3 regions of the Agrobacterium bohemicum genome follow, and region 2 is predicted to be linked to each of the others. Evidence: predicted binding sites of a transcription regulator. Region 2 holds the regulator's gene; each other region holds the start of a gene.

Region 1 (4,177 bases), on a different contig from region 2:
CGAACTGGTCCATGTCAAATCCGTCCGCAGCAACACATCGGTCACCCCTATTTCCACATCGCGCGCATGCGTGCGCCAACATCAATCCGGATTTGCTGGGCGCTGCGTTCAGATACTGCGGCAGAAACCTTCGGCCAAGCCATCGTTTCAAAATATTGCAGCAGCGTCGCTGGGATGAACCGAGAACGCGACGCATAAACATGCCGATCGCCCTGCAAGCTCTGTCCGTGCGTGTAAAACCGTAGCGGCGTAATCAGCGCCAGACTGTCTTTGGCTCGTGTCATGCCGACATAGAGCAGGCGTCGCTCTTCTTCAAGCTCCTGCGTCGTCCCTGTCCCGAGGTCTGACGGTATGCAGCCATCGACAACGTTCAGGATGAAGACCGAGCGCCATTCCTGCCCCTTGGCCGAGTGAATGGTCGACAGGATGAGATAGTCTTCATCGAGTAGCGGTACTCCCGCCTGATCACTCGTGGCATCCGGCGGGTCTAGCGTCAGTTCGGTCAGGAAACGTTCGCGCGAAGGATAGCCGCTGGCAATTCGCTCGAGTTGCAGGAGGTCGGCCTTGCGAGTATCGGCATCTTCGTGGATGCGGTCGAGATTGGGTTCGTACCAGAGACGGGCCTGCGCGATATCCGACGGCCAGCCTTCCTGCGTTTTGCGAAGCCCTCTCAGCAATTGAACGAACGACGTCCAGTCCTCACCAGTCTTCGGTGGTGGTGGGATTTCAGCAAGTGCCAAGAGCGGTTCGGGATCGGACGCGATCGTGTCGAGAATGGTGCCGGCTTTCTTGGGTCCAATGCCAGGCAGCATTTGCAAAAGGCGAAAACCCGCAACCCGGTCGCGTGGGTTCTGAGCGAAACGCAACACCGCCAGCATGTCTTTAACATGGGCGCTGTCGAGAAACTTCAGGCCACCGAATTTCACAAAGGGAATGTTTCGACGGGTGAGTTCGATTTCGAGCGTTCCGCTGTGACTGGAGGTGCGAAACAAAACAGCCTGCTGCTTGAGCGTCATTCCGGTTTCGCGATTGGCCAGCACCTGCTCGACAATGTAGTTCGCCTGTTCGGTTTCGTCCTTGACGGTAACGAGTTTGGGTCGCTCGAGCGACTCCCGTTCGGTCCATAGGTTCTTGGTGAAACGCTCGCGCGCCAGTTCGATGACACCGTTGGCTGCCGCCAGAATGGGCTGGGTCGAACGATAGTTGCGATCGAGGGTGATGACATCAGCGGCAGGGCTGAAGGATGTGGGGAAGTCCAGAATGTTGCGAACGGTCGCTGCCCGGAACGAATAGATTGACTGGGCATCGTCGCCAACGACGGTCAGGCCTCGCCCGCCGGGTTTGAGCGCCATCAAAACAGACGACTGGAGTTTGTTGGTATCCTGATATTCGTCGACCATGACATGATCGAAGCGATTGCCGATATCGTCAGCGAGATCGGGATCGCTGACCATCTGCGCCCAGTAGAGCAGAAGGTCATCGTAATCGAGAACGTTCTGTGCTTGCTTGGCCTCGACATAGGCTCCAAACAATTCCTTCAACTGTTCTTCCCAAGTGGCGACCCATGGATAGTGCTGTCTCAGAATCTCGTTCAGCGGCGTCTGCGAGTTGACTGCGCGTGAATAGATCGCGAGACAGGTGCCCTTGGTCGGGAAGCGGCTTTCCGTCTTGGAAAATCCGAGCTCGTGCCGCACGAGGTTGATCAGGTCGGCGCTATCCTCACGGTCATGAATGGTGAAGTCGAGGTTGAGACCGATCTGCTCGGCATACATCCGCAACAGTCTCGCACCGATCCCGTGGAACGTGCCGGACCATGCTAACGCGTCCGTCAGGACGCCGGCATTTGCACCCAGGACGTTCCGGCAGATGCGCTCGACGCGTCGGGCCATTTCCGAGGCGGCTCTACGCGAAAAGGTCATCAGGAGAATACGGCGCGGATCCGCACCATTCACGATGAGATGTGCCACGCGGTGTGCCAGAGTGTTGGTCTTACCGGAGCCTGCACCTGCAATGATCAACAGCGGCCCGGCCGCGCTGCCCTCAGTCAACCCAACGCCATGCTCGACGGCTTTGCGCTGCTGCTCGTTCAGTTTTTCGAGGTAGGCAACTGCCATAAGAGCTCGCTTGATGCAGAAAGTGGAAGGGAAGCGTTATGAACAAATGCGGAACATATATTGTCGCTGGATAATTTGGAAGGTCATTTTTCATATCTCTAAACAATCATTCACCCTGAGAGCCGTTGGTTCGAACTTACCATGAGCCAAGGCGTTGAGGTCTATGAGAATGAGCAATGGGCGCTGCCTCAAGCGGTCCCGCGTTGGTGAGTAGGGGTGGATGTCATGGCCGACAATCTTAGCAAGTACCGATCCAAGCGTGATTTCAAGCAGACGGGAGAGCCGAGCGGAGAGGTCGACGTCAAGGCATCCAACCGTCGCCGCTTTGTTATTCAGAAGCATGATGCGACGCGACTGCATTACGATCTTCGTATTGAGCTCGATGGCGTCTTCAAATCCTGGGCTGTGACCAGAGGTCCTTCTCTTAATCCTGATGACAAGCGGCTTGCCGTCGAGGTCGAAGACCATCCACTGGACTACGGTGACTTTGAGGGCACGATACCGAAGGGTCAGTATGGTGGCGGTACGGTTATGCTGTGGGATCGCGGCTATTGGGAGCCGGAGGGTAAAAAGACCCCCGAGGAGGCACTGGCGAGGGGTGATTTCAAGTTCACTTTGGAAGGTGGACGACTGAATGGAAGCTTTGTTTTAGTGAGGATGCGCAACGACCGCGACGGGGGCAAGCGCACCAACTGGCTGCTAATCAAACACCGCGACGATTATGCGGTCAACGAGAACGGAGCAGCGGTACTGGATGACAATCTGACGTCCGTCGCTTCCGGTAGAACCATGGAGGCAATCGCCGCTGGCAAAGGGAAAAAGCCCAAGCCATTTATGACGCAAGGCGATACGGTTAAGGCAGACGCGGTGTGGGACAGCAATGAGGGTCTTGCCGCCGAGGAGCGCAAGGCTGGCACGAAGACGTCGCCGAAGAAGAAGGCGGCTCGACCAAAGGCAGCCAAGTCAACAAACGCTGAAACGGCGATGCCGAACTTTATCGCCCCGCAGCTCTGCGAGAGCCTAACACGTCCACCGGTGGGCAAAGGCTGGATCCACGAGATCAAATTCGACGGCTACCGGGTGCAGATGCGTGTCACAGGCGGTGAGGTGACGCTGAAGACCCGCAAAGGTCTGGATTGGACCTCCAAATGGCCTGCGATCGCGGAGGCGGCGTCGGCGCTTCCTGACTGCATCATTGATGGTGAGATATGTGCCCTTGACGAACGAGGTGCACCTGATTTCGCTGCGTTGCAGGCCGCGCTTTCTGAGGGGACGACCGACGATCTTGTCTATTTCGCGTTCGATCTGCTGTTTGCCGGTGATGAAGATTTGAGAGAGCTTCCCCTGACGGAGCGCAAATCCCGTTTGGAAACACTGATGTCCGATACGGGCGAGGACGCACGCCTGAGGTTTGTCGAACACTTCGAGACGGGCGGCGACGCCGTGCTGAAGTCAGCATGCCGTCTATCGCTCGAAGGTATCGTGTCCAAGGAGGCAGATGCTCCTTACGTGTCCGGCCGGACGAAGACATGGGCGAAATCCAAATGTCGCGCTGGTCATGAAGTGGTCATCGGTGCCTATGCTAAGACCAATGGAAAATTTCGTTCGCTGCTGGTTGGTGTCTTCAGCGGCAAGCACTTCGTCTATGTCGGGCGTGTCGGTACAGGGTATAGCGCGAAGACGGTCCAACAACTTTTGCCGCAGCTTCAAGCGATGGAAACGGCCAAATCTCCTTTCACAGGAATAGGGGCACCGAAGACGTCAGACGATATCGTCTGGCTCAAGCCCGAGCTCGTTGCCGAGATCGAATTCGCCGGATGGACCGCGGACGGTCAGGTTCGACAGGGTGCGTTCAAGGGGCTGCGGGAAGACAAGCCTGCTGCGGAGGTGGAAGCAGAAGAGCCCGCAACGCCATCGGATGTGGATGTCCCTGATCCCGAGACCGACAAGCCACCACCCGAGCGTTCCCGCAGAGGCGCAAAGGAAGAGGTCATGGGTGTTATGATTTCAAGCCCCGACAAGGCGCTCTGGCCAGACGCGGTTGATAAAAAGCCTGTTACCAA
Region 2 (4,177 bases):
ACTGGAACAGTTTTTTCAGCTGCCTGTCTTAAAGCGCATCCCGAACACTGTGAAGCGCTTTTCGGATTGGCTGCGCGATAAAACCGGTCGCCAGAGCTGCGAGTCGATTGAATGTCTTCAGTTGCTGTAGACGATGCAAAAGAAATTACAATGACAGCGCCCACTCAATGTGCCGGTTTTAGATAAAGGCCGATTGGGGCCAAAACCGGTCAGGCGGCTTTGGCGATGTCGTCGAAGGCCAACAGCTTCTCAAGAAGCTTCGGCATATCCTTCAAGTGAACCATGTTGGGTCCATCTGACGGAGCGTTGTCCGGATCTTCGTGCGTTTCAACAAAAAGACCCGCGATACCGACCGCGACAGCCGCCCGGGACAGCGTTTCCACGAACTCACGCTGACCACCGGTCGACCCACCCTGCCCGCCCGGTTGCTGTACGGAGTGGGTCGCATCAAAAACGACGGGCGCGCCAAGCGATGCCATGATTGGAAGTGAACGCATGTCGGACACGAGTGTGTTGTAACCGAAGGACGCGCCACGTTCACACAGGAGAACGTTCGGGTTTCCGCTTTCATTCAGCTTCGCCAGCACGTTCTTCATGTCCCATGGCGCCAGAAACTGGCCTTTTTTGACGTTTATGACGCGACCGGTTTTCGCGGCCGCGACAAGGAGGTCAGTCTGACGACTGAGGAAAGCCGGAATCTGTAGAATATCAACCACCGGCGCAACGATGCCGCACTGCTCTTCCGTATGAATGTCCGACAGCACGGGAAAACCAAACTGCGTCTTCAGCTCAGCAAAAATCTCCAACGCCTTATCGATGCCGATGCCGCGTTGGCCGGAAAGCGACGTACGATTGGCCTTATCGAAAGACGATTTGTAGACTAGCCCGATCCCAAGCCTGCTGCATAGTTCCGCGAGCGTTTCTGCAATCATGAACGCGTGGTCGCGGCTCTCCATCTGACACGGTCCGGCGATCAGCGAGAAACGTTCGGTATTGGCAAACGACACCGCCTTGGAGCCCTGCCCCGCCACAACTTTCAGATTGTTCGTCACACTCATCGTCTTCCCTCAGCATATAGCGGACGGTCTCGATGGCGTGCCACCGAAATAATCCCAAATCTGTATTGGGCATGCACTTAGCAGCAAGCTGTGCCGGAGTCACTGTCGAGGATATTCATGACGACTCCGGAATACGAATTTAATCATCCGAAAACGCTTAAATGAATTTGACGGAATTTTAAGGGATTGCAGAACACATATGGAACATATAGTGTTCGTTCTGTATTTGTTTCACGAATCTCCGCCTCGAATCTCCAAGGGTGTTTCTTCATGCTCACGCGCAAACAGCAGGAATTGCTTTTATTCATTCATGAGAGAATGAAGGAGTCTGGCGTGCCTCCATCTTTCGATGAAATGAAGGATGCACTCGACCTAGCTTCGAAGTCAGGCATCCATCGGTTGATCACCGCCTTGGAAGAACGTGGTTTTATTCGCCGGCTACCGAATAGAGCCCGCGCATTGGAAGTTATCAAACTTCCCGAATCATACTCTCCTCGAGCTAAACCGCAGCGTGGCTTTTCTCCGAGCGTTATCGAAGGTAGTCTGGGCAAGTCGAAGCCAGCGGAGCCAATAGCGCGTCCCGTTGCCACCAACGACAGCCTGTCCAATGCCGTGAGTGTCCCTGTGATGGGCAGAATCGCTGCTGGCGTGCCTATTTCTGCGATCCAGAACAACACCCACGACGTTGTCGTTCCGATGGATATGCTGGGCTCGGGCGAACATTATGCACTGGAAGTCAAAGGCGATTCGATGATCGAAGCCGGGATTTTCGACGGCGATACCGTTATCATTCGCGACGTAAACACCGCAAATCCGGGCGATATCGTCGTCGCTCTGGTCGACGATGAAGAAGCGACCTTAAAGCGGTTTCGGCGCAAAGGTGCATCTATCGCACTAGAGGCTGCAAACCCTGCCTACGAGACCCGCATTTTCGGGCCTGACAGAGTAAAAATTCAAGGCAAACTCGTTGGACTGATCCGCCGGTACCATTAAGAGTGTAAAGGCAAGCTTGAGCCTGATTTGCCCTTTTTTAACTTCAATCGAGCGGCTCCGTTTATCGTCATTATGATTAGGCGCCCAGCGACGGGTCGTGGCCGCGTTCAGCAATTCATTACAGCAACAAAACTTCTTTTTTTGTCTTCGGCGGCCTCCAACTTGTTATCCGGGTAATCATTTTTTAGATTGGCGACTGGAGTTCGATGGTCTTTGCCGAATTGGCAAGATGATTGGTAGCCCTCGCTTAATTGACTCTTTTGAAATTTGCTTTGAGTACAACCGAGGCTGTCCATCAAATAGTTTGATAAGCGTCATCGTCTCGACCGTCTGGATCATGCGGTATTCTCGCGCTAGGCATGCTGGGTAACGAGGGGAAATGCCATGTATGATCTTTATATAGCCAATAAGAATTATTCTTCGTGGTCGCTGCGACCTTGGGTTTTGATGAAAGAACTTGGGATTGCGTTTGACGAAAAGCTCGTGAAGTTTGGAACATCGAACGACAATTTTCTGGATTTCTCTCCTACAGGCAAGGTTCCATGTCTTGTCGAAGATGACCTAACTGTTTGGGATACGCTCGCAATCGCAGAATATTTGGCAGAACGCCACGATGGTGTATGGGCATCCGACGTCAAAGCGCGCGCATGGTCTCGCTCGGCCTCTGCCGAAATGCACTCCGGCTTTCAGAGCCTGCGCAATGAACACCCGATGACCGTCGGCTTGCGTATTCGTCCATCGGCAATCAATGAGCCTTTAATGAAGGACATTTTACGTATCGATGCGTTGTGGCGGCAAGGTCTGTCCTCGTTTGGAGGCCCATTTCTGGCGGGAGAGAAATTCACCGCTGTTGATGCGTTTTATTGCCCGGTCGCGTTCCGTTTCCAAACCTATAACACGCCGCTGTCGGTGGAAGCAGACGCCTATAAAAACCGGCTACTTTCACTACCTGCGATGCAGGAATGGCAAGACGCAGCCTTGCTGGAAACATGGCGGGATGCTGGCCACGAAGCTGAGGCCGGGGCAGTCGGAGAGTGGACGGAAGATCTGCGCGCAGAATAACGCAGAGGCGAACGCAGCTTTTTAGCATGGGTTACGGAAGACGGTGTCGACTGCGGCACGTAGCAGTTACACCCCCCCGTTTCTCCGTCAACGCGCTAAGGTTGGCGAGACAACATCTGCTCAATGTGAGCTGGAAGCTTTTGAGTGAACTCTCTGCTGCGCCAGTCGTAGCTGCGATGCATGCTCCATGAGCGGTTCTGACCATGCATCGCAGCACTTGCCCTCGCAACGGGTTCACCTTTGAAACCAAGCCAGATTTCCATGGAGCCGGTGCGTCGCAATGTTTCTTGAGTGATCAGAACTGCACCGGATCGACACGTCTCTAAGGATGTCCTGCGTGTGATAACGACGACGTCGGCAACATCGCATGCCGTGCCAGTCAGCGCCGTGTTGGAGACCACGGCGACAGTTACGCCGGTGCTCGACTTTCCCGCGCACCACATGTCTTTGCGGCAGGTGAAAATATTCATGTCTGCCGATGCTGCCTGCATCTCCTTCTTCATCTTCGATTTATCGAGGTCGGTCAGGCCGATAACACGGGATGATGAAGCATCGGTTCCAACACCATCGTCACCATCAGGTGACGTCAAACGCTCCAGCATTTTCGGCGGAATGTGACGCCCCGGTAGAGGCACCGCTCTTTCCCATTGCTCATAGACAAAACCGGAGGCGCGGGATTTGGTGGTCGCAACAGTGTCTTTAGACGTCAATGCCACAAGAGAACCGTCTTCGAAGATCAGCAGATCCGGCTTGTTGCGCGCCTGCTCCGTTACGAGTATGACGAACCCCGCTATTATGAATGGCAAGCCTATCAGGGCAAGCCGTGTCCGTAGAAGCGCCAAGAGCAGAAAGCCAGTGGTCGAGACGGCCAGAAACCACCCGTTCTGGCGTCCAATCGTCGCGTCTCCTCCCCAGCTAGACACTGTATTGGCAACCTCGATCACCATAGCCATGCCATAGCCCATAACCTTGATAAACGGAGCGTCGAGACCAAACGGCATCAACAACATGCCGACCAGAGCAAACGGCATGACAATGAGCGACATGATTGGCATCGCCGCCAG
Region 3 (4,177 bases), 130 kb from region 2:
TACGCACAAAAAAAGCCCGGAACCGAGAGGTTCCGGGCTTTTTTTGTGGTCGAAGGCTTAACCTAGCGCAACCGCAATCTCAGCAGCAAGGCGAGCATTGTTGCGAACCAGAGCGATATTCGTTTCAAGGCTTCGGCCTTCTGTAATCTCAAATATTTTGGACAGAAGATAAGGCGTCACCGACTTGCCGCTGATCTCGTCTTCCTCAGCATGGGACAAAGCACGCTGAATGTAGAATTCCATTTCCTCGCTGGAAATCTCATCTTCTTCCGGCACCGGGTTGGCAACCAGCATGCCGCCCGCAATGCCCAATTGTTCGCGGGTGGTCTGGAAGTTTGCGATCGCAGCGGGGCTATTGAGCGAGAGCGGGCTTTTCAGGCCAGAAGCGCGCGACCAGAAGGCTGGGAACTCGGTGGAGCCGAACGTCACAACGGGAACGCCCTGTGTTTCCAGAACTTCCAGCGTTTTGGGAATATCGAGGATCGCCTTTGCGCCCGCGCAGACAACGATCACGCCTGTCCTGGCGAGCTCGGTCAAATCGGCGGAAATATCGAAACTTTCTTCCGCGCCGCGATGCACACCGCCGATGCCGCCTGTCGCAAATACCTTGATACCGGCATAGTCTGCAGCGATCATGGTTGCGGCAACCGTCGTCGCGCCGGTGCGGCGCTCCGCAATGGCGAAAGCGATATCGGCGCGCGAAACCTTCATTGCATCTGTCGTCTGTGCCAGTGCCTCCAGTTCATGCTTTTCCAGCCCGATATGCAGCGTACCATGAAGGACCGCGATGGTTGCTGGAACAGCGCCTTGGTCACGAATGATCTGTTCCACGGATTCGGCCATCTGGATGTTGCCGGGATAGGGCATGCCATGGGTAATGATGGTGGATTCGAGCGCAACGATAGGCGCGCCGCGCTGTTTTGCGGCGGCAACTTCTTTGGAATAGGCGATGGAAAGAAGCGCGGGCTGTGATTTTGTCATTGTCTTATCCGGGTTTATTTAAACGATCTCTTCACAACATTTCGGCCGATGGCACAAGAGCCAGCATGGCGTTCAATGTTGCAGCAGAAAGCTCTGTTGCAGTGGCGTAAGGTGATTGTACCGTGATAGCCGCTGCCGCTGCTCCATGACGCAGAGCCTCACCAATTGATTTGCCGTCCCCAATCGCAGCAAGATAACCAGATGCCATGGCATCACCGGCACCTGTTACATCCTGCACATCTTCAATGAGCGGCGGGTGGAGAATGGCCGTTTCCTTTTCAGAAAACGCTACGACGTGCCGGGCACCACTGGTTATAACACCACCGCGTAGACCAATCGCCCTGAGATGCCTCGGCCACTCTCGCACATCGTTTACGTCGGTACCCGTCAGCGCGCGCGCTTCAGCTTCATTCATGAACAGCATGTGGATATCGGGTAGGGCGGCCTTCAGCCTCACGGCTTTGGCAGGGGATATGGCGATGGCAGCCAGCATCTTTTCGCAAGCGCGCGCGGAAACACCGACAGCGCGCAGTGTATCGTCTGGCAGGTTCGCATCACACAAAATGATGTCGCTAGCCATGATGGCATCGCGCACGGCGCGCACGCGCAGGCGGCGCGGTGTGAACAGCTTGTAGAGGTCCATGTCGGCTATGGCAATAACGAGATTTCCATCTCGTTCAAGAATGGCGGTATAGCTGGGGGTGCTGCGATCCAGAAATGTGAAAGGAGTATCCTCCACGCCTGCCTCGAGTGCGGCAGCGGCAACAGTTTCGCCATTGGAATCACCGCCGCGTGGGGCGATAATCCTGACCATGAAACCAAGGCGTGCCAGATTGCGTGCCGCGTTGAACCCGCCACCGCCCGCTTCTTCCATCCATGAGCCGGGATTGCTGGCGCCCGCGACTGTTTCCGCCTCGATCATGCCCCGTCGGTCAATATGCGCGCCGCCCAGAACGAGTATTTTATTCACGTCAAACTTCCTCTCCGGATCGGTGACCGACATTCCGATTCGTGCATCTCTTGTATTGAAAACCGTTCCATATCAGTCATTTTTTCCACAAGATGAAAAGAAAAACAAAAGTAGAACAAAGGACTTATCCATATTTGTTTTCAATATGATGCTACCGGCTTGTGGCATGAGAACAAATAAAGTACAAAACGGTCACAGAGAGCTTCATTGCCTGTGCGGCTTCAATAACCTAAAGGTGGTTTTCAGATGGCACAAAATTCTTTGCGTCTTGTAGAGGACAAAGCAGTGGATAAAAGCAAGGCACTGGAAGCGGCGCTTTCCCAGATCGAACGTTCGTTCGGCAAGGGATCGATCATGAAGCTCGGTTCCAATGAAAGTATCGTCGAGGTCGAGACCATTTCTACGGGCTCGCTCAGCCTTGATGTCGCACTTGGTATTGGCGGTCTGCCCAAGGGCCGTATCATTGAAATTTATGGACCGGAAAGCTCCGGTAAGACAACGCTTGCTTTGCAGACGATTGCTGAAGCGCAGAAAAAGGGCGGTATTTGCGCATTTGTGGATGCCGAACATGCGCTTGATCCGGTCTATGCCCGCAAGCTCGGCGTCGATCTTCACAACCTGCTGATTTCGCAGCCGGACACAGGTGAACAGGCGCTCGAAATCACCGATACGCTGGTGCGCTCCGGTGCCGTTGACGTTCTGGTCATCGACTCCGTTGCGGCCTTGACGCCGCGTGCGGAAATTGAAGGCGAAATGGGCGATAGTCTTCCGGGCCTTCAGGCTCGCTTGATGAGCCAGGCGCTGCGCAAGTTGACGGCTTCGATTTCCAAGTCGAAGACCATGGTCATCTTCATCAACCAGATACGTATGAAGATCGGCATTTCCTACGGTTCGCCTGAAGTTACGACGGGCGGCAACGCGCTGAAGTTCTACGCTTCGGTACGCCTTGACATTCGCCGCATCGGTGCCGTCAAGGATCGCGAAGAAGTCGTTGGCAACCAGACGCGCGTCAAGGTTGTCAAGAACAAGATGGCACCTCCTTTCAAGCAGGTCGAATTCGACATCATGTATGGCGAAGGCGTTTCCAAGACCGGCGAGTTGGTGGATCTAGGCGTGAAGGCCGGTCTGGTCGAAAAGGCCGGCGCTTGGTTCTCCTACAAGAGCCAACGTCTGGGGCAGGGCCGTGAGAACGCGAAAACCTTCCTGAAGGAAAATCCAGCGGTGGCGGAGGAGATCGAACTGGCGCTTCGCCAGAACGCTGGTCTGATTGCTGAAAAGTTCCTCCAGAATGGTGGACCTGAAGCGGATGCCGACGGTGTTGATCCTGAAGCATGATCTGCCGTTGCCGAACGTAGAGTGAGGCAATATTTGATCGTTTGAAGACAAAGGTCGTGCGATTGTGTCGCGCGGCCTTTATTTGTGCTGTAACCCCACCCTCTTTGGCTGGACAGGCAGGGTGGCGAGCGATAAAAGCCAGTGTTTTTTATGCTATGGCCGCGGTATCGCGTGGAAATGAAGGACTTCTGATGAGCGGTGTAAATGAAATCCGGTCGACCTTCCTCGACTACTTCAAGAAGAACGGTCACGAGATCGTGCCATCCAGCCCGCTCGTTCCGCGCAACGACCCGACGTTGATGTTCACGAATGCCGGCATGGTTCAGTTCAAGAACGTTTTCACCGGATTGGAGAGCCGCCCCTATTCCACGGCAGCGTCGTCGCAGAAATGCGTGCGCGCAGGGGGCAAGCACAACGACCTCGACAATGTCGGCTATACCGCACGTCACCACACCTTTTTTGAAATGCTCGGAAACTTTTCCTTTGGCGACTACTTCAAGGAAGAGGCGATCACGCACGCCTGGAACCTGATCACCAAGGAATTCGGTATCGACAAGAACCGTCTGCTGGTGACTGTATATCATACCGATGACGAAGCCTTTAACCTCTGGAAGAAGATCGCTGGTTTTTCCGACGATCGCATCATTCGCATCCCGACCAGCGACAATTTCTGGGCGATGGGTGATACCGGTCCGTGCGGTCCCTGCTCGGAAATCTTCTATGACCATGGCGATCATATCTGGGGCGGACCTCCCGGTTCCGCAGATGAAGATGGTGACCGGTTCATCGAAATCTGGAACCTCGTTTTCATGCAGTATGAACAGGTGTCCAAGGAAGAGCGCATCAACCTGCCGCGTCCATCTATCGATACCGGCATGGGGCTTGAGCGTA

What was found. Region 2 encodes LexA, which represses DNA repair genes until DNA is damaged. Its sites were predicted from a motif close to TGTTCNNNNTGTGTTCNG; they were not measured.
Region 1: the regulator LexA is predicted to act here: its motif matches at 2,153-2,170, upstream of ATO67_RS19360 (ATP-dependent helicase).
Region 3: the regulator LexA is predicted to act here: its motif matches at 2,052-2,069, upstream of recA (recombinase RecA).

Annotation. Positions count from the first base shown of each region.
Region 1 covers NZ_KQ961035.1:98,267-102,443, reverse strand. Annotated here, with positions in the region: gene ATO67_RS19360 (ATP-dependent helicase) at 48-2,114, opposite strand; gene ligD (DNA ligase D) at 2,340-4,177, shown strand, end outside.
Region 2 covers NZ_KQ961023.1:239,632-243,808, forward strand. Annotated here, with positions in the region: gene kdsA (3-deoxy-8-phosphooctulonate synthase) at 210-1,058, opposite strand; gene lexA (transcriptional repressor LexA) at 1,329-2,051, shown strand; gene ATO67_RS01165 (glutathione S-transferase family protein) at 2,436-3,113, shown strand; gene ATO67_RS01170 (ComEC/Rec2 family competence protein) at 3,209-4,177, opposite strand, start outside.
Region 3 covers NZ_KQ961023.1:366,957-371,133, reverse strand. Annotated here, with positions in the region: gene ATO67_RS01755 (pseudouridine-5'-phosphate glycosidase) at 58-981, opposite strand; gene ATO67_RS01750 (carbohydrate kinase family protein) at 1,013-1,951, opposite strand; gene recA (recombinase RecA) at 2,198-3,286, shown strand; gene alaS (alanine--tRNA ligase) at 3,478-4,177, shown strand, end outside.